One region of the Paenibacillus sp. 2TAB26 genome, then DNA from elsewhere that is predicted to be linked to it. Evidence: riboswitches for the same ligand, from Rfam matches in the RefSeq annotation. Region 1 holds a riboswitch; the other holds the start of a gene.
What was found. A riboswitch is a leader RNA that binds a small molecule or an ion and turns the genes downstream of it on or off. The one in region 1 is predicted to bind cyclic di-AMP.

Region 1 (9,222 bases):
CTTGGAATATGGTGCTTGCTGAGCAAAACACCAATGAGAGTATTACTTCAGCGATGAAATCCGGAAGTTTCTATGTTTCCACAGGCTATGGGTTTGAGTCGATTCATGCAGCCGATGGGACGATCGAGTTTAAGCTGCTTGCGAGTGAAGGATTGGACCGGATGTACAAATATGCAACTTTGTTCGGCAAAGACGGAAATGTGCTATACGAGACTTCCGGTCGTTTCAATAGCGTTAGTTACAAGTGTCGTGGTGATGAAGGTTACGTAAGGGCGGCAGTTTATTTGGAAGGCGGTTTTGGCGCATTCTCTCAACCCCTATTTGTTGGATAGGGTGTACTCTCATACATGATAACAGTAGTCTGACGATAACAGCAGGGTAGTACATGAACAGGAAGAATGTGAATTTGAATGAGTAAACAGGTTGATCCGCGCCAAAAGAGCATCATTTCGATAACATGGCCTATCTTTATTGAAGCTTTATTTGGGATGCTGATTGGAACGGTCGATACGATGATGCTAAGCAGCTACTCTGATGGAGCAGTGGCAGCGGTTGGGATAGCTAATCAGATTTTAGTTGTAGTGGGCTTGATGTTTGGATTTGTTACGGTGGGTACAAGTGTCATTCTCAATCAATGGCTCGGCGCAGGCAACTTGCATGGCGCCGATCGAATCGGGAGAACGGCGCTTACTTTGAATGTTATGCTCGGTTTAATAGCTAGCGTAGGATTGATTGTCTATGCCGACGTGTTTTTAGCGCTTTTTAAAGTGCCCGAGGATGTGATGGCAGAAGGAGTCAGCTATCTATCGATTGTTGGCAGCTCCGTCTTCATCACAGCAATAAGCATGACGTTAGGTACTATTTTACGATGCCGCGGTATTGTGAAAGAAATGATGTTCATCGCATTGGGGATAAATGTACTGCATATTACTTTAAATTATCTGGTGCTGATGGAGCCCTTCGGCTTACCTAATTTAGGCGTAGAAGGAGTAGCAGCATCTACATGGATAACCCGTACCATAGGGATGATCGCTTATTTGATTTTATGTATTCGAAGCTTGGAGTATAAGGTTGGCTTGATTAGTCCATTTAAGTTTCAAAGAAAAAATATTGGCCTTATATTTAAACTAGGTATTCCTTCGGCAGGTGAGCATGTTTCTTATAATCTTTCACAGGTTGTAATCACATATCTAGTCACGCTGATCGGTACGGCAGCGTTAACGACAAAAATTTATTCGCAGAGCATAACTTCTTTTGTTTTTGTTTTTTCAATGGCAATAGGTCAAGGAACGCAAATTATTGTTGGACATCTGATTGGAGCCCATCAGAAGGATGATGCTTATCGATCCAGTATTCAAAGTTTGAAGCTGGCGTTCGTCATTTCGCTTGCGCTTGGTATTTGTATTTATAGCTTCTCAGGTCTATTGCTCAGCCTCTTTACTAATGATGCGGAAATTATATTGTTAGGCAAGCAGCTCATGTTGTTATCGATTATGCTGGAGCCGGCTCGGGCTTGCAACATGGTGCTTATCAGTTGTCTAAATGCGGCTGGAGATGTGAAATTTCCAGTTGCTGCCGGGTTAGTATCCATGTGGGGGATTAGTGTGCCGCTGGCATACGTGTTTGGGATCGTGTTCGACATGGGGTTGGTAGGAATATGGCTGGCCTTTTCAATCGATGAATGGATAAGAGCTTTACTGATGCTCTACAGATGGAGGAGACGTTCTTGGCAGAAGGTCGATATTTTGGCGAAACTTGCTTAACTAGAAAGAGTAACTGTATGAAAATACGGATACTCTTTTTTTGTGTTTAAACCGTTATATTTTGAAATTGTGCTTGGAAATTCATCTATTTTAATGACAAAAAAATCAGCACTCTTGACAAAAATCATGTAGGGAACAGCTAAATAAATAATAATAATGAAGAAAAATGAAAGTATTCTAATAAACCAATTGCAGGATTATGGTAAAAATAATCGAATTTAACGATACTATAAGGTTTATTGACATGCCGAGTTCTGTATATCGGAAACGGGGGAACCACCTAGGGTGAATTGCTTAATGTATTTTTTTTAAGCATAGGGATCTTCAACCGAACCCATAAGCTAACCTCGTAGGCACCGAAGGGAGAAGTTGTTTTGAAGAAGGGTTTTATTTTATTGTTATCCTGCTTGCTGCTGCTTACTGGAGGAGGAAGCGTGCTTGCAGATAAGTCGGACAAGTCAGTGCTTACGAATTCCATAAGCGAGGTTGTTGGAACTCCTTATAAATGGGGAGGCACAACGAGCAAAGGGTTTGACTGCTCGGGTTTTATTCTACATATTTTTAATCAATTTGATGTTAAGCTGCCTAGAACATCGCAATCGCAATCAGACACAGGCACAGAGGTCAATAAAGATGAACTACGCGTGGGTGATCTTGTGTTCTTCAACACAAGCGGCAAAGGCGTTTCTCATGCGGGCATTTACATTGGGGATGGGAAATTTGCTCATTCTTCTACAAGCAAAGGGGTTACGATTACAAATCTTAACGATTCTTATTACGCAAAACGTTATGTAACAGCAAGGCGTGTCGTAACAGAAGATACATTTGCTGCGATGATGGAGTCTAAATAATGTGTAATGATTTTAAAAACCACCTTACGAGGTGGTTTTTTTTATGTAACCATTTATTAAGTATTTGTTAAAGGGTTGTAAGCCAATAATTCGCAAGCTTACAATGTAAATAACATGAGTAATGGAATGAGGTTATAGGATTGAAAAGAGGAACAATCGCATCTTTGGTAGAAGTACTAGCTGTATCTACTAAACTAGGACTTACCTCATTTGGGGGTCCGATAGCCCATCTGGGTTATTTTCACAATGAGTATATTCGTCGTCGTAAATGGATGGATGAACGTAGTTATGCAGACCTCGTTGCTTTATGTCAGTTTCTACCCGGACCAGCCAGCAGTCAAGTTGGGATCGGTATAGGGATAGTTAGGGCTGGGTTATTGGGCGGACTAGTGGCTTGGTTAGGGTTCACACTGCCATCGATCATTGCATTAGTGGCCTTTGCTTTTTTGCTGCAAGGATTTGATCTTGGAAACACAGGCTGGATTCATGGATTGAAAATTGTAGCGGTGGCCATCGTTGCTCATGCCATTCTAGGGATGGGGCAGAAACTAACACCGGATCGAAACAGAGCTACGATAGCAGTCATCGCTGCTGCGATAACGTTATATTGGCAAGCGGCCTATAGTCAAGTAATCATTATTGCTGCAGCTGGACTGATCGGGGTATGGTTATATCGTATGAAAACAGTCGAGGGAACTCCTGATCTGAACATTCGAATTAGCCGTTCCCTTGCGATCTCCTGCCTCGTTATATTTCTCACGCTTCTAATTGTTTTGCCATTTCTAAGGCAATGGGGAAATATGGAATGGATTGCGATGTTCGATAGCTATTATCGTGCAGGCTCACTGGTGTTTGGAGGCGGACATGTTGTGCTGCCGCTGCTTGAGAACGAAGTTGTATTTACCGGGTGGGTTAATGAATCGGATTTTTTAGCAGGTTATAGCGCTGCGCAGGCTGTGCCTGGTCCACTTTTCACAATCGCTAGTTATCTTGGCACTCTCTCTGGTGGATTAACTGGAGCCATTGTTGCAACTACAGCAATTTTTTTGCCGGCATTTCTTCTCGTTGCTGGAATATTGCCGTTTTGGAATGTGTTGCGAAATAACTCGAAAATCCAAGGTGCATTAGTTGGCATTAACGCCGCTGTAGTTGGCATATTGCTTGCTGCACTGTATGATCCGCTTTGGACTAGCGCGATAGTAGAGTCCGGTGATTTTATGCTGGCTGCCGTATTGTTTATTATGCTTGTTTTTTGGAAGCTACCACCTTGGATGATTGTTGTGGCCGGTGCATTAGGCGGAATGGCCCTTGAACTTATTTAATAATTAATCAATTGATAAAAACCTCTAATCCGCGATAACGGATTAGAGGTTTTTTTATATGAATTGAATCTGCCTACATGACGGATTTTGCAGAAATGCTCAATTGCTCTTTAATGAGGTCAGCGGTGAGTTGTCCGGATAAAGTGACCATCGGGACGCCGCCACCGGGGTGCGTTGATCCGCCAACGAAATAAAGATTATCGAGCAGCTTGCTTTTGCTTGGAATTTTGAAGCCGCCGTTAAGCTTGCGGTCCGTTACAATGCCGTAGATGGAACCGCCATTAGAACCATAAAGGTGCTGGATATCATCTGGAGTGAAGGTGTATTCAAACTCAATATGCTGTCTCAGCTCCGTTAGTCCCATACGTTCGAGCTTATTCAGAACCAGGTCTCTGTAAGCCGCTTTCTGTGACTCGAAGCTTTCTCCAGGTTTGAGCGCCGGCACATGAGTAAGCACAAATAGATTTTCTTTGCCCTGCGGTGCCTGTCCAGGATCGGTTTTGCTTGAAACCCCGATGTACACTGTTGGATCATCTGTAGGTTTGCCTTCGACAAATATATCGTTGAACTCTTTATCTGGATCTTCAGAGAAGAAGAAATTATGGTGAAGAAGCTGATCATACACTTTATCCACGCCAAGAAGCAGCACAAGTCCTGATACAGTAGGCTCGTATTTAGCTAAATCCTTTACGCGGTCGGCCGATTTCGGATGATGCTGCAGCAGTGTCTGATGCGCTGGAATAGCCTCAAGATTTGACACAATCAGATCAGCTTCTATTTCGCTGCCATCTTCTAAAGTTACCCCTGTTGCGGTTTGGCCGACTGTATTCATTTGAGCAACTGGAGCTGAAGTGCGAACCTCCACACCGAGCTCATCAAGCAGCTTAAGCATACCCTCCGCAATTCGGTACATACCGCCTTCTACATAATAGATGCCAAGCCCCATTTGTACATAGATTAATTGTGACAGCACAGCGGGAGCGGCATAAGGCGAGGAACCGATATACATGATGAAAAAATCGAACAATTGACGCAAATGCTTGTCCTTCAGAAAGCGGTTAGTCGTCTGATGCATCGTCTTCATCGGGTCCATCGCTAACAGTTCCTTCATACTGTGGTGACGCCGCAGGTCGCTCAGACCACTAAGGCTCTTGTTATAAAAGCTTTTTGTGTTGAGCTGATACATTTGCTGACAATAATCCAAATAAGAGAGGAATTGCTGTGCATCAACCGGTGAGATTTGTTCGAATTGCTTGATTAGGTCAGGGAAGTCACCTGTTATATCAAGTGTTACCCCATCTTCGAAAAAAGTTCTCCACTGAGGTTCAACACGAACCAGCTTCATATAATCCTCTAGCTTGCGGCCAGCACTTTCAAACAGCTGTTCGAGCACCCAAGGCATCGTCAGAATAGAAGGGCCCGTATCGAAAGTGTAGCCTTGCCCTGATCTTACGTTTAATTTGCCGCCAACGCGTTCATTTTTTTCTAATATGGTCACTTGATGCCCATCTACAGAGAGGCGAATAGCAGCTGATAGTCCGCCGAGACCGCCTCCGACGACAATAATCTTTTTGCTCATAGGAGCACTTCCTCTCATCATTGGTCATTTAGCCGAAACGATGCAGATGACAAACTATATACACAATCGTATAATCGTTGTAGAACTAACGTAAAAGGTTAATGCGATAAGCAGAATGCGGGATATGCATTTAACCAACACTTTTTCACTTTCAGTATTAACAAATTTTACCTATAACATGCAGCTTTTGCAGGATCAAATCTTCGGATAGCTCCTGCTATTTCGTCGTTAAGCGACGAGAATGAGGCTATAAAAAGAGCGAATAATGGCTCGTATAGTTTGAATGCCATCATTTTCACCAAAGATAGGGCTGTGGTTGTAAGTTTGTATAACCATTATCAACTGCCAAATTGAATGACCTAATCAGCCTGGTGAAAGGTGGTACACAACTTTGGGGAAAATGAGCTGTTTGTATAAGAAAACATGGAATAACGAGTCATATAAGGAATTTTGGTACCTTTTGTACAGTGGATTAGATCTATGATTGGAAATGTTGTGCTGTTGCTTGGCGGACTTATTTGTGGTGCTTGGCTGCTTAACAAAATCCGACCATTAGAAGAGGATTTGGTGCCTTTCACAAAGAACGATAGAAAGAGTCTCCCAAGCATTTCAGTTATCATTCCAGCTAGAAATGAAGAGAGAAACCTGACACAGTTATTGCCATCAATAAAGGGGCAGCAACTCGCTCCATTTGAAGTGATTGTAGTAGATGACGGATCAATTGATCGTACAGCAGCCATCGCTGAATCATTTGGTGCAATAGTTGTAAACCCGGGCGAGCTGCCGGATGGTTGGCTTGGTAAAAGCTGGGCGTGCTGGAATGGCGCGCAGGCAGCAAGCGGTCATTTACTTATTTTCCTTGATGCAGATACTTGTTTAGAGGATGCTGGGTTGGCGATGCTGGCTGAGGCCCATTCCAAGCAGAACGGGCTGCTTTCGATCCAGCCTTACCACAAGATGAAGCGGCCCTATGAATGGTTGTCAGCTTTCTTCAACATCATCGTCTTAGCTGCGGTTGGAGCACCTCAAACTGCTGCCGCAACAAATAAGAAGGCTGTAGGCGCTTTCGGTCCTTGTATAGTCTGTACCCGAGAATCATATTTTCAAACAGGTGGGCACGAGGCTATTCGTGAGCGTATTCTCGAAAATTACAGCTTAGGCCTTCTATTTGCTGAGCAGCAAACGGTTAGAAATTGTTGCGGAAAAAGCGTTATTGCTTTCCGAATGTACCCGGAAGGCATTCGGCAATTGTGTGCAGGCTGGAGTAAAAGCTTCGCATCAGGTGCATCTTCTACGACACCGCTGCGTTTACTAGCTATAATCTGGTGGCTAACTGGTTCGATTACGGTTGTTACACAATGGTTGAATCCTCAATTTTGGAGATCAAGCGACCAAATAACGATAGGAATAATCAGCTACCTTGCTTATGTTTTGTTAATAAATATACAGTTAAGCCGAGCTGGAAATTTTGGTTTCCAGACCGCTATCCTGTTTCCTATTCCGCTTCTCTTTTTTATGGGGATCTTCGCTAGTTCAACGCTGCAAACCTTTTTTTGCCGCAAGGTCACATGGAAAGGTCGCTCGATTTCAACTATGAAGGGAAGCGGGCGGAAGTGAGAATTTTTGAATTTTCACCGTTTTGGACATTGGTTGTAAATATTTTTGCATGGCTGCTTGTGCATATGGGCGTGTCCTATTTGTTTTTGAAAATGCCTGATGCTTGGTTCAGTCGCACTGCTGATCGCATGAAACCTCAGACAAAGAGGCGCGGAGAAGAATTGGTCTATGAACGATTGTTATTCATTCGTGTTTGGAAAGACAAACTGCCAGACGGAGGAAGCTTGTTTCAAGGAGGCTTTGCCAAGAAAAAATTAGCTGTCCTTGAGAAAGCTTACTTGCAGACCTTTATACTTGAAACGCGGCGCGGAGAGTGGACTCACATCATTTCGATGCTGCCTGCGCCGCTATTTTTCCTATGGAACGAAAGCATTTATGGCTGGATCATGATCGTTTATGCCATTGTCGCCAATGTCCCATTTATCATTGTACAGCGCTATAACCGTTTTCGGCTGCAGCGCATTTTTTGGAAACTGAAGGAAAAGAGTGAAATGTAATGATGTACACAATCAGACAAGCTTCAACACTGCTAGGTATTCCTGCGGTTACGATCCGTGCTTGGGAAACAAGATATGAAGCGATTAAGCCCATTCGCACAGAAACAGGCTATCGCCTCTTTGATGATAAAAATATGGAGGATTTACGCTTCCTCAAAAATCAGACGGATGAGAAAGGGATGACGATTTCACAAGCTGTTCGGCTGCTAAAGGAGCAGCAGCTTTTGCGTGAACGGATGTTGGAAGCGAAGACAGAGACCCATGCTAAAGTTGGGGCAGAAGAGGCTCATCAAGAAATGGTGGAGCGTTTGTATAACACGCTTTGCAACTTTCGTACGGAACAAGCAAAAACAATGGTTGATTTAGGATTTTCCATGTATGGCTATGACATTATGATCTATCAAATCTTATTTTCAGTAATGATTAAAGCCGGCACGGAGTGGGAAGAAGGCAGAGCTTCTGTTGCGCAGGAGCATTTCATTACACAGTTCGTGATTCAGCGTTGTCTTAGTTTCTTTCAACTTTTTCCGATTGATAATCGAGTGCCCCGCATGCTTGCTTTATGTCCATCTGGAGAACATCACCAAGCAGGACTACTTTTATTTTCTTTATTTTTGCGTAAAAAAGGGGCTGACGTGCTGTATCTTGGACCAGATACTCCGGAGGATGGCATTGCAGAGTTGATTAAGTCGCAGCAAATTCGAGTCCTATGTATATCGTTAACTGACGCAAACTTAATGGAACCCACTTTTGCTTTTATAAAACGTTTATTGGTTCATCATGCTGATCTGCAAGTCGTTCTAGGCGGACAGGGCTTCAAAAACGTACCTGAACCGTATTCTGATTGGGTGCTGCCGAATGGCAATCAAGAAGAATGGGAAAGATGGTTTAAAGATAAGGTTTTAGGGTTAAGTTTCCAATTCTAATGAATAAATTAACTTTACAGACTATTATCAAGTATGTATTATGTTTGTATAATGTTTGTATAGTTAATTTGTTTTTTTGGAAAGGGGAATTGGTATGGATAAGGGAATCGTGGCCGTTATTGGAGCAGGACCTGGCGGTTTAGCAGCTGCCATGGAGCTGGCTGGCCGAGGTTACCGAGTTACCGTTTATGAGAAGCAGCCCTATATAGGTGGGAGAACCTCCAGGCTTCAGCTGGGTGAGTATTTTTTTGATCGAGGACCTACGTTTTTCATGATGCCACACCTGCTTGAAGAAATGTTTCAATCTGTAAATCGCTCTTTGTACGACTATGTTGAGCTCATAGCGCTTGATCCGCTATATAGGCTGCAATTCGGCGATGTTACATTTTCACCGACACGGGACGAGAAGCAGATGGTTGAGAGGATCGAGGCGCTATTTCCCGGCAACGGTAAAGGTTATCTTCAGTTTATGAAAGAGGAGGGGGAGAAATATAACAAGGTTTCCCCGCTGCTGCAGCGGCCTTTCAGCAAGATAAGCGACTATATTTCTCGAGATGTGTTTCAAGCGCTGCCGCGGCTGAATGCGGTAGGAAGTGTGTATGACAGACTTTCACGTTATTTTACAGATGAAAGGCTGAAATATGCGTTTACTTTCCAAGCAAAATAT
Region 2 (9,222 bases), on a different contig from region 1:
TCTGTACGGAGCTCAGAGAGCGCCGCACGAATAGCCTCGGGGCTCGCATTTTCGATGCCGATGTCCCCTTTGTACAAAGCCTTCTCCTGCGGCAAAAAAGCATGCTTGCATCCTGGCGCATGACGCGCAACAATCTTGCGAATGCGTTCTCCTGCATGATCAGGGTCTGTGAATATAATAACGCCGCGACGCTCATTGGCCAGCGCAATCCTCTTCAATACATCCTCACCGATAGCGGAACCATTCGTCTCTATGGTATCTGCATCTACCGCCCTTTTTATTGCAACGGTATCATCTTTGCCTTCAACGACAATGATCTCTTTGATCACCAAGATCATCCCCTTCTACATAAACTGTATTAGACCCTTAGACATGCAAAAAGAAGAGGCAGTGCCTCTCCTTATGATGGCATATTTAATTGATTATTGCGATAAGATGATGGTAACCGCTCAATTAGCTTGCAGTTGGTTTATTCGGCCCCAGCACATATACGGTGATGCCTTTTTTCCTGCCGAATTTGTTCGCAATCTTTGTACTATCAAAGTATACGTCGATTTTGTTGCCTTTAACCGCACTTCCTTTATCCTCAGCGCGGCGGAAACCGATTCCTTCAATATAAACCCACCAACCGATGGGAATTACCTTCGGATCAACAGCTATCGTCCGACCCTCTTGCACACGAGTGCCTGATGATGTAATCCCGTATTCCGGATGGCTTTCATCTTTTCCTGTTGAAGAGAGGTCTGCAGAATAAGCAGTCAACGTGACATTTTTAAGTACTTTTCTCGCCTTAAACGTTACACCGCTCTTCGTAAGCGAAGTAAAGCTCGGGCTCTTGTTTGAGAGCACAGATACTTTAGGCTCTTCCTTCTTCGTTCCGATGGCGACAACCTGATTAACCGCAGCGGTTTCAACCACTTTGCTGACCATCTTCTTCGATATAAGAATACCGTCCTCGTACTGCTTCTCGATACTCTCTACGATCAGACCTTCCTTGCCGGGTTGAACAAGCTTCTGCTTGCCCGCTTCCAGCGTTGGATCGTTCTTCTTCACAATAGAGAATGGCATTGCACGCTCTGTCTCAGCTACCTTCTTATCTACGCGAACGACGGTTACAGTCAATTCGTTGTCCAAAACGGTATGAAGCGGAGGTATTACTTTATCTTGACCACGAACTGGAATATGTAATTCCTCGATCGCTGCCTGCACTGTTCTCTCTGTCGTATATACAGTAGAGGTCTTGCCATCAGCCTTCACAATTACCGGTATCGCATGAGTCACCTCTATACGATCTCCGTCCTTTATTGCCGCATTAAGCGGTATGGACACCTCATCATGTGGTCCAATTGCGATAGCTTGTTCATCCAGTAGGCGTTGCAGGACCCATTGCTTCGTTTCCACAATGGTTTCTTGTCCGTTCACTACTACGGAGACGCTTTTGACAGCCGTTCCGTACAACAACACCAAAAACATGAAAGTCATAGCGATTGAGATAGTAGCACTCAAAAGAATCAAACGCAAGTTTTCACGCTTCCATCGCAATGCGAAAGACATGCTGGATGATCGTTTCCCATGGGTGTCCTTAACCTGGAGTATTCCCACTTCATCGGTCCTCCTTCATAGCCCCGCCGCCAAGTGTTACGCATGATACAACTGACGCGACTATAGTATATTGGCGTGCGAGCACGCAATCCAGTACTGCTATCGATCCTCCCACCCCCATCTTTTATCCCTATGTCGACAAATTCCCGATTATTCGAAAATAAAAAGAAGCCGTCGACAGAGGATCTGTTTCGTGGCTTCCCGGTTAAATGATTCACTGGGATACAGAAAAATGGATGCACGAGGTTGATCACTCTCTATAACGCTTGCGAGGTTAGCTGACGGATTCGGACAAGAGAGTCGCCCTATTCGTTACACAATGCTCATGGCAATGGCTTCGAAATTCACCCCTGAAGAATTCAAAATACGGAATTAAAAACCGTACATGGTTCCCCCGCTCTCCGAATGGAGATTAAGCGTAAACTGGAAATCCAATACAAAATTTTATTGCTCTGAGATGAATCATACCTTCATACGAGGTCAATTGTAAAGATACGATAAAAGACGATTTAAGCGAAAAAGCAGGATAAAGCAGGAAAAAATAAGCGATTATCGCTATAAAAATTAGTTTTTACGCGATAAAGGTCTCTGTTTCTCATTATTTCTCTCGTTTTTAGACAATACCAAAACATCTTCGACCGTTTTCAGTCGTAATTACACCTATTTCTTCTACCGTTTTGCCCAATAATTCGGCTGCTGTCTCTGCAACTAAAGAGACGTAAGAGGACTCATTTCGCTTCCCTCTGAACGGGTGAGGAGTTAAATATGGAGCATCCGTTTCGATCAAAATTCGGTCGATCGGAACCTGCTTAAGCACCTCTTTTGGCACCCTTGCATTTTTGAAAGTAACAGGTCCTCCAAATGATATATAGAAGTTCATATCAAGACATTGTTTAGCCGTTTCCCAGCTGCCGGAGAAGCAATGCATGACACCGCCAACCTCTGCTGCATTCTCTTCCTGAAGAATACGAATAATGTCCTCATGAGCATCCCGATTATGAATGACAATTGGCTTGCGCACCTTACGAGCAAGACGAATTTGCTCACGAAAAACCCTTTGTTGTACCTCTTTTGGAGAAGTATCCCAGTGATAATCGAGTCCAATCTCACCAATGGCGACAACCTTCTCATGCGCGCATAGACGTTCAATCCATTCCAAATCCTCTGGAAGCATATCTATACTGTCAACTGGATGCCAACCAACTGCTGCGTATATAAAATCATATTTCTCTGCTAGCGCCATCGTTGTAGGGATCGTTTCACGGTTAAAACCAATATTGACAAGCATATGCACGCCTGCATCCTTCGCACGCTGGATGACCTCGTCGCGATCCTCATCAAATTTTTCCGAATCTAAATGAGTATGTGTATCAAAAAGTAATGTCATGTTGATGTTATGCTCCTTCAATCGAGTTTGAAAAGCTTACGAAGTGAATCCGGCAATCGATGAATATTTTGTTTGAGCGGCTCTTCTGGATAATAAAGATGATATTGTCCTTGATGCAGGCCAGTAATAGAACGAACAATGTCGGATTTAGAGGATATTTCGCTTATATCTTCCAAACCATCTAACAACAAAATCGGCGCTTTTTCTTTCTTTTCTCCTTCTTTTTTATCTGGTCGATATACGTCATATGGCAGGTCGAATGGATAATCGATTTCCATATGATAATCCGGATTCATTCCTATAGAAGAGAAACATTCGCTAATCTCATTTAGCAGCTCTTCATCCGGGTTTTCAAGCGTAATGTACTTATATAAATGCCTGTTCAGAAATCGTTCACATAGATCGCTTAAAATAGGATCATGCTCCTCCGCCCACTCTGCGAAAGCGGTCTGAACGAGCGCTTCATCCAGCTTCAGATAGTCGTGTACCGTCATCGTGTTCTGAAGCAAGCATTTCAGCTGCTTAGGCATCCACTGAAAAGAGTAGCCACCCACGTAAAGCTCCTGTGCTCTACGAAATATTTGACGTAGAATAATTTCCGAGCTTCTTGTAACCGGATGGAAGTAAATTTGCCAATACATTTGATAACGAGACATCAAATAATGTTCAACTGCGTGCATACCGCTCTCTTTAACTACAATTTGCCCTTTATAAGGACGCAATACGCGCAAAATGCGCTCTAAATCAAATGTTCCATAGTTAACACCTGTAAAATACGCGTCTCGGAGCAAATAATCCATCCGATCAGCATCCATTTGGCTTGAAATCAAACTAACAACAATCGGATTTGGATATTTTTTTTGTATGACTGCAGCGACCTGAGCAGGAAACTGCTCCGATACAGCACTTAGCACGCGATTGATTTCTGTATCTCCCAAAATGATGTTACATGTCCACTCTTCGTGATCCGTGTCGAATACTTCTTCCAAGGAGTGCGAGAACGGACCATGACCAACATCATGCAATAAAGCAGCACAAAGCGAGACTAGCTTTTCTTTGACTGGCCAGTCAGGATAGCTGTTTCGTTCAAACTGAGAAATAATTTTTCGAGTAATTTCATATACGCCAAGTGAATGTGAAAACCGGCTGTGCTCTGCTCCATGGAAGGTCAAATAGGAGGTTCCTAGCTGTCGTATCCGGCGCAGTCTTTGAAACTCTTTTGTATTGATCAAATCCCAAATCGTTTGGTCTTGTACATATATATAATGATGAACAGGATCCTTAAAAACTTTCTCTTCGGTCAGCTGTTTTTTCATCGTCTCTCATCTCCTTTGTTCATATTTTCGACACAAAAAATGATTTTCATGTCGAATAGTGTCGGAAATTAGTTTCCAAATTGTCGAAGCTGTTGTATTCTATTACAGAGTAATATGACCGTACTAACTAGTCAAATACTTGTGAATTCAGCTATCCGGGGAATATTCCTGGTTGACTATTATGGTAATCGTTGGTATTATAGTAATCATAAAAGCAAAAACTATGTCGAACGATGACGAAACGTATTTTGAGAGGGGCAATAATAGATTATGATGAAATCTACTGGTATTGTTCGTAAGGTTGATGAGCTAGGACGCGTCGTTATACCGATCGAATTGCGCCGTACACTTGGAATAGGCGAGAAAGATGCTCTTGAAATCTACGTAGATGGCGAGCGCATCATGCTTAAGAAATATGAGCCTGCATGTATCTTCTGTGGCAACGCAGAAAACGTATCTTATTTCAAAGGAAAAATTGTTTGTCATGTTTGTTTGTCAGAAATGCCAACACCTGTGACAAAATAAAAAAAATAAGTTATACTGTACTTATTAACTTGTTAATTCTAACCTTTTTTATACTCCTTGATACCTTCCTGCGCTTGAACCCGGCCAGGAAGGTCTTTTTTTGTCTACTATTTCACATATATAATAATCATCTATCTATTTACTTCATTATATACTTCGCGTTTAGGCAAACCTCGATCGAGCGCAACCTTCTTAATGGCTTCCTTACGATCAAATTGTTCCTCATAATGAGCAACATGGGCAGCAAGATCAAACTCAGACCACCAAATATCTGCCGCTGGCAGCTCACTTGCCCCTTCACCCTCTGATCCTTCCACCACAACACAAAATTCTCCGAGCGGCGGATGCTCCTCAAACCATGCTATACATTCTGAAATTCGGCCGCGGACCGCTTCTTCATGGCGTTTTGTCAGTTCTCTGATACATGCTATTTGGCGATCGCCGAGACATTCCTGAAGTGCATCAAGTGTTTTGTTTATACGATGGGGTGACTCGTAGAAAAGCAGGGTCCCTTTCTGTGCTTGCATATCGAGCAGCCATTTCATTAATGACTTTCGCTCGCGCGGCGGAAATCCAGCAAACAAAAATCGATCCGTAGGCAGACCCGATATAATAAGTGCAGACAATGCTGCATTCGCTCCTGGAATAGGAATAACGGAAATACCATTTTCAATGGCGTCCTTCACGAGATCCGCACCTGGATCAGAAATAGCCGGCAGACCCGCATCACTAACTAATGCGATGGATTGCCCTTCTAGAAGCAATCTGATCAGCTCAGGGCCGCTGGCTTGTTTATTGTGCTCATGATAGCTGACAATACGAGTTCCAATCTCGAAATGTGTAAGCAGCTTCCGTGTTTGCCTCGTATCTTCAGCAGCGATAAGCTGTACTTCCTTCAATGTACGAATCGCACGGAATGTCATATCTTCTAAATTTCCAATTGGTGTCGCGACCAAATAAAGGCTTCCAACATTTTCTTTGGAAGCATCGGCAAAGCTTTTTTGTATATTCAAACGATCTGCACCCCATTCTCATATACCATTATTGGCGGAAGAAGCTTGATGTCAGGCTTCCCATCACGCATTGCTTCTATTAATACCATGTTTGCTTCTGCATTTGCATGAGGATGGACAAATTGAATCCGCTTCGGCTCAAGTCTCCATTTACGCATCGTTTCCACAATATCAAGCAGACGCGAAGGGCGATGGACCATCGAGACCTTGCCGCCAGGGCGCACCAGCCTAGAGCATGCTTCTGCGACATCATCCAGCGTACAATGAATCTCATGCCTTGCGATCGCATAATGTTCGTTTTCGTTTTGTTCACCTGCTGTTATTGGCATGTAAGGTGGGTTTACCGTTATCGCATCATATACCCCGTTACCCGCAATCTTAGGATACAATTTCAAATCCTGCTCAATAACGTTTATTTGCTCCGTCAGCTTATTCAGCATTACGCTTCTTCTAGCCATATCCGCCAATCTCGGTTGAATCTCAACCGCATCAATTTGCGCATTTGTTCTCGTTGTAAGAAGCATCGGTATAACACCATTGCCCGTACATAAATCAGCAATTCGCCCGTGCTTTGGCACACTTGCAAACCGTGACAATAATACGGCATCAAGTGAAAAGCTGAACACTTCCCGGCTTTGTATAATTTTCAAACCATTTTCTGTCATAAGATCATCGAGACGTTCGTTTTCTGCTAAGGTTATATGTTCCGACACGATTTGGGCCGCTCCTTGATTGTATATTTAATAAAAATACCGCCCCTTGCGGCAAGGGCGGCATGTCGTACGGATTCCACTATTTATTAAGAAAGGATAGACAGAATAAACAGTCGCCTTCCGTCCGCAAATGCCCGTAATAAACGTTGCATATGTGGAATCCTTCGTGATACAACCGAGTTAAGTTGTCATGGCCTTCACCAATAGCTGCTCCCGCTTCCGCGAATGCATGGTCAGTGATGACCTGTTCCTCTTTGCTTACTCCCGGTTTAATTCCTTTGGCTGGAGCTGCAACAACTTCATGCTCTAGCTCAGCCTCTCTCTTAAACAACTGACGCAGCTGGTTGTTCTCCTCACTTAGACGCTTATTATCCTCGAGCAGCTCTTTTACCTTCTGCTTCAAGTCCGTAAGCTCCTTATGGAACACACCTACTTGGTTATCCAGCTCGTCCATTTTCGCAAAAATATTGTTCTTCTCCAAGTTCCCACCCCAGAGCTTCAAGCGTGAGTGTAACCTCACCCGTGAGAATCGCACTCTGCCGCTTATTTGATGACGACATCATCCATCGACAGTTCTTTCGGTTTACCTGGTGTATCAAATAATTGCACATACACACTTTTGGTGGATGTATTAATACCAGTTACCTTACCTTCACCATATGAGGTGACTACGAATTTTCCAATTGCCGGAAGTTCTTCTCGAATGCTTTCGTAATTGTCATGCTCATATTTCAGACAGCACATGAGACGACCGCATAATCCAGAAATTTTTGTCGGATTAAGCGATAAGTTCTGATCCTTGGCCATCTTGATCGATACGGGCTCAAAATCACCCAGCCAAGAGGAGCAGCAAAGCACTCGTCCACATGGACCAATACCACCGAGCATCTTTGCTTCGTCCCGAACTCCGATTTGTCTGAGTTCAATCCGAGTTCGAAATACGCTGGCTAAATCTTTTACTAGCTCGCGAAAGTCAACTCGGCCTTCTGCCGTGAAATAAAAAATAATTTTGTTACGGTCAAACGTAAACTCAACGTCAACTAACTTCATGCGAAGCTGATGACCTTTAATTTTTTCAAGACAAGTAGAAAACGCATTTTTGGCTGCGGCGCGATTTTCTTCAACAACTTTTGCATCCACATCGCTTGCAATACGTATCACTTTCTTAAGAGGAAGAACAACATCCGATTCACCGACTTGCTTCTGTCCCACCACCACTTTACCGTATTCGATTCCGCGTGCTGTTTCAACAATAACATGTTGTTCCTTATCCACGGGATGCTCAACCGGATCAAAGTAATAGATCTTGCCCGCTTTCTTGAAGCGGACGCCGATGACATTATACAAGAATTAGCCCTCCTGTAAGTTTACCAATAGTTGCTCAAATGCGAGCTGAGGCGTAACATTCGCTCGCATACGCTTACTCGCTTCTAACGTATGCTCGATGCAGGACACCCAACCTGCGAACGAACGATTAAATGCATGTTTACTTATCCAATCCAACTGATCTATAAAAACGATGTTGTCCTGCCTGCCGGCCTGGAACTGTATCAAATCTTTAAACCATATAACTAATAACGACAACAGCAGTTGCGTATGCTCTACCAAATCTGTTTTAAATAGCTGTTGTCCAGCAGTGATCATCGCCGCGGTGAATCGGGTCAAACTCTCCTTGCCTAATTGTATCACTAGGGTTCTGATTTCTGCAAACTGATTCTGCTGGAGAAATTGTCTTGCACCATCTAAACCTGATGTTAATTGAACAACGGTTCGGGCTAAAATAGACGGAGCACCCTCAGCAATAAGAGTTTGCAGCATAATCTCAGGCGACATCGGCAGGAAAGGCACCCACTGCGTTCGAGAACGAATAGTAGGAAGAACAGCTTGTCCATTATCCGTAATCAGAATAGCAACAACTGGCGACAACGGTTCTTCCAAAAATTTCAGTAAACTATTCGCAGCCTGCAGCGTCATTTTGTCAGCTTGCTCTATCATATACACTTTGCGCTTCGTCCCGCTATTGCGATAAGAAAAGTCTCGCTGCAGCTCGCGAATTTGATCAATTTTTATGGACTGGCCATCTGGCGCTATCGTCGTTAAGTCTGTCTGATTGCCATGTTCAAATTTTCTGCACTCCAAGCATTCCCCGCAAGCAGCGGCAATACCTGCCGTACAGAACAATGCCTTTGAAAATTCGCGAGCCATCGCCATTCTTCCCGTACCTGAAGGACCATTAAATAAATAGGCATGAGAAATTTTACCGCTCTGCAAAGCGTGGGTCAAAATCCGCTGCGCTTTCCATTGCCCCGGAATATTTTCGAAGCTCATCGCCGTTCCTTACCTTTCCCTGCTCTCTTATCATCAAAACAATAAATTAATAAGAAGGCCTCGTATCTCACCGATCCTGTTAAGCAAGTCAATTCTTCCTTGCTCACTGTCGAGTAAATCCTCAGCCATGGAGACGAGTGTCGCATCGATCTCATCCAGCAGTTTATATCGTTTAATTCGTCCTCTGCGATCGAAGCCTTTGACTTCCTTCAGCACAACGCCGCGCCGGATGGTGTCCTCCAAAAATTGCTTGATCATTTGACGATAAATTTTCAATTCACGGACAGTCATCACTCTAGCAAGCCGATCACCTTGTCTATGAATGTCCTGCAGCTTCA

Region 2: another riboswitch for cyclic di-AMP. It lies ahead of AB4Z50_RS30550 (ubiquitin-like domain-containing protein); the one in region 1 lies ahead of AB4Z50_RS02330 (C40 family peptidase).

Annotation. Positions count from the first base shown of each region.
Region 1 covers NZ_JBFRGC010000002.1:204,573-213,794, forward strand. Annotated here, with positions in the region: gene AB4Z50_RS02320 (phosphoesterase) at 1-332, shown strand, start outside; gene AB4Z50_RS02325 (MATE family efflux transporter) at 411-1,763, shown strand; cyclic di-AMP (ydaO/yuaA leader) riboswitch at 1,999-2,134, shown strand; gene AB4Z50_RS02330 (C40 family peptidase) at 2,138-2,614, shown strand; gene AB4Z50_RS02335 (chromate transporter) at 2,755-3,936, shown strand; gene AB4Z50_RS02340 (phytoene desaturase family protein) at 4,010-5,515, opposite strand; gene AB4Z50_RS02345 (glycosyltransferase family 2 protein) at 5,996-7,132, shown strand; gene AB4Z50_RS02350 (glycosyl-4,4'-diaponeurosporenoate acyltransferase) at 7,129-7,629, shown strand; gene AB4Z50_RS02355 (MerR family transcriptional regulator) at 7,629-8,555, shown strand; gene AB4Z50_RS02360 (phytoene desaturase family protein) at 8,650-9,222, shown strand, end outside.
Region 2 covers NZ_JBFRGC010000035.1:63,332-72,553, forward strand. Annotated here, with positions in the region: gene rnmV (ribonuclease M5) at 1-329, opposite strand, end outside; gene AB4Z50_RS30550 (ubiquitin-like domain-containing protein) at 454-1,602, opposite strand; cyclic di-AMP (ydaO/yuaA leader) riboswitch at 1,851-2,031, opposite strand; gene AB4Z50_RS30555 (TatD family hydrolase) at 2,216-2,989, opposite strand; gene AB4Z50_RS30560 (HD domain-containing protein) at 3,007-4,305, opposite strand; gene AB4Z50_RS30565 (AbrB/MazE/SpoVT family DNA-binding domain-containing protein) at 4,576-4,830, shown strand; gene rsmI (16S rRNA (cytidine(1402)-2'-O)-methyltransferase) at 4,962-5,843, opposite strand; gene AB4Z50_RS30575 (tRNA1(Val) (adenine(37)-N6)-methyltransferase) at 5,840-6,508, opposite strand; gene AB4Z50_RS30580 (initiation-control protein YabA) at 6,636-7,037, opposite strand; gene AB4Z50_RS30585 (PSP1 domain-containing protein) at 7,100-7,903, opposite strand; gene holB (DNA polymerase III subunit delta') at 7,907-8,884, opposite strand; gene AB4Z50_RS30595 (YaaR family protein) at 8,918-9,222, opposite strand, start outside.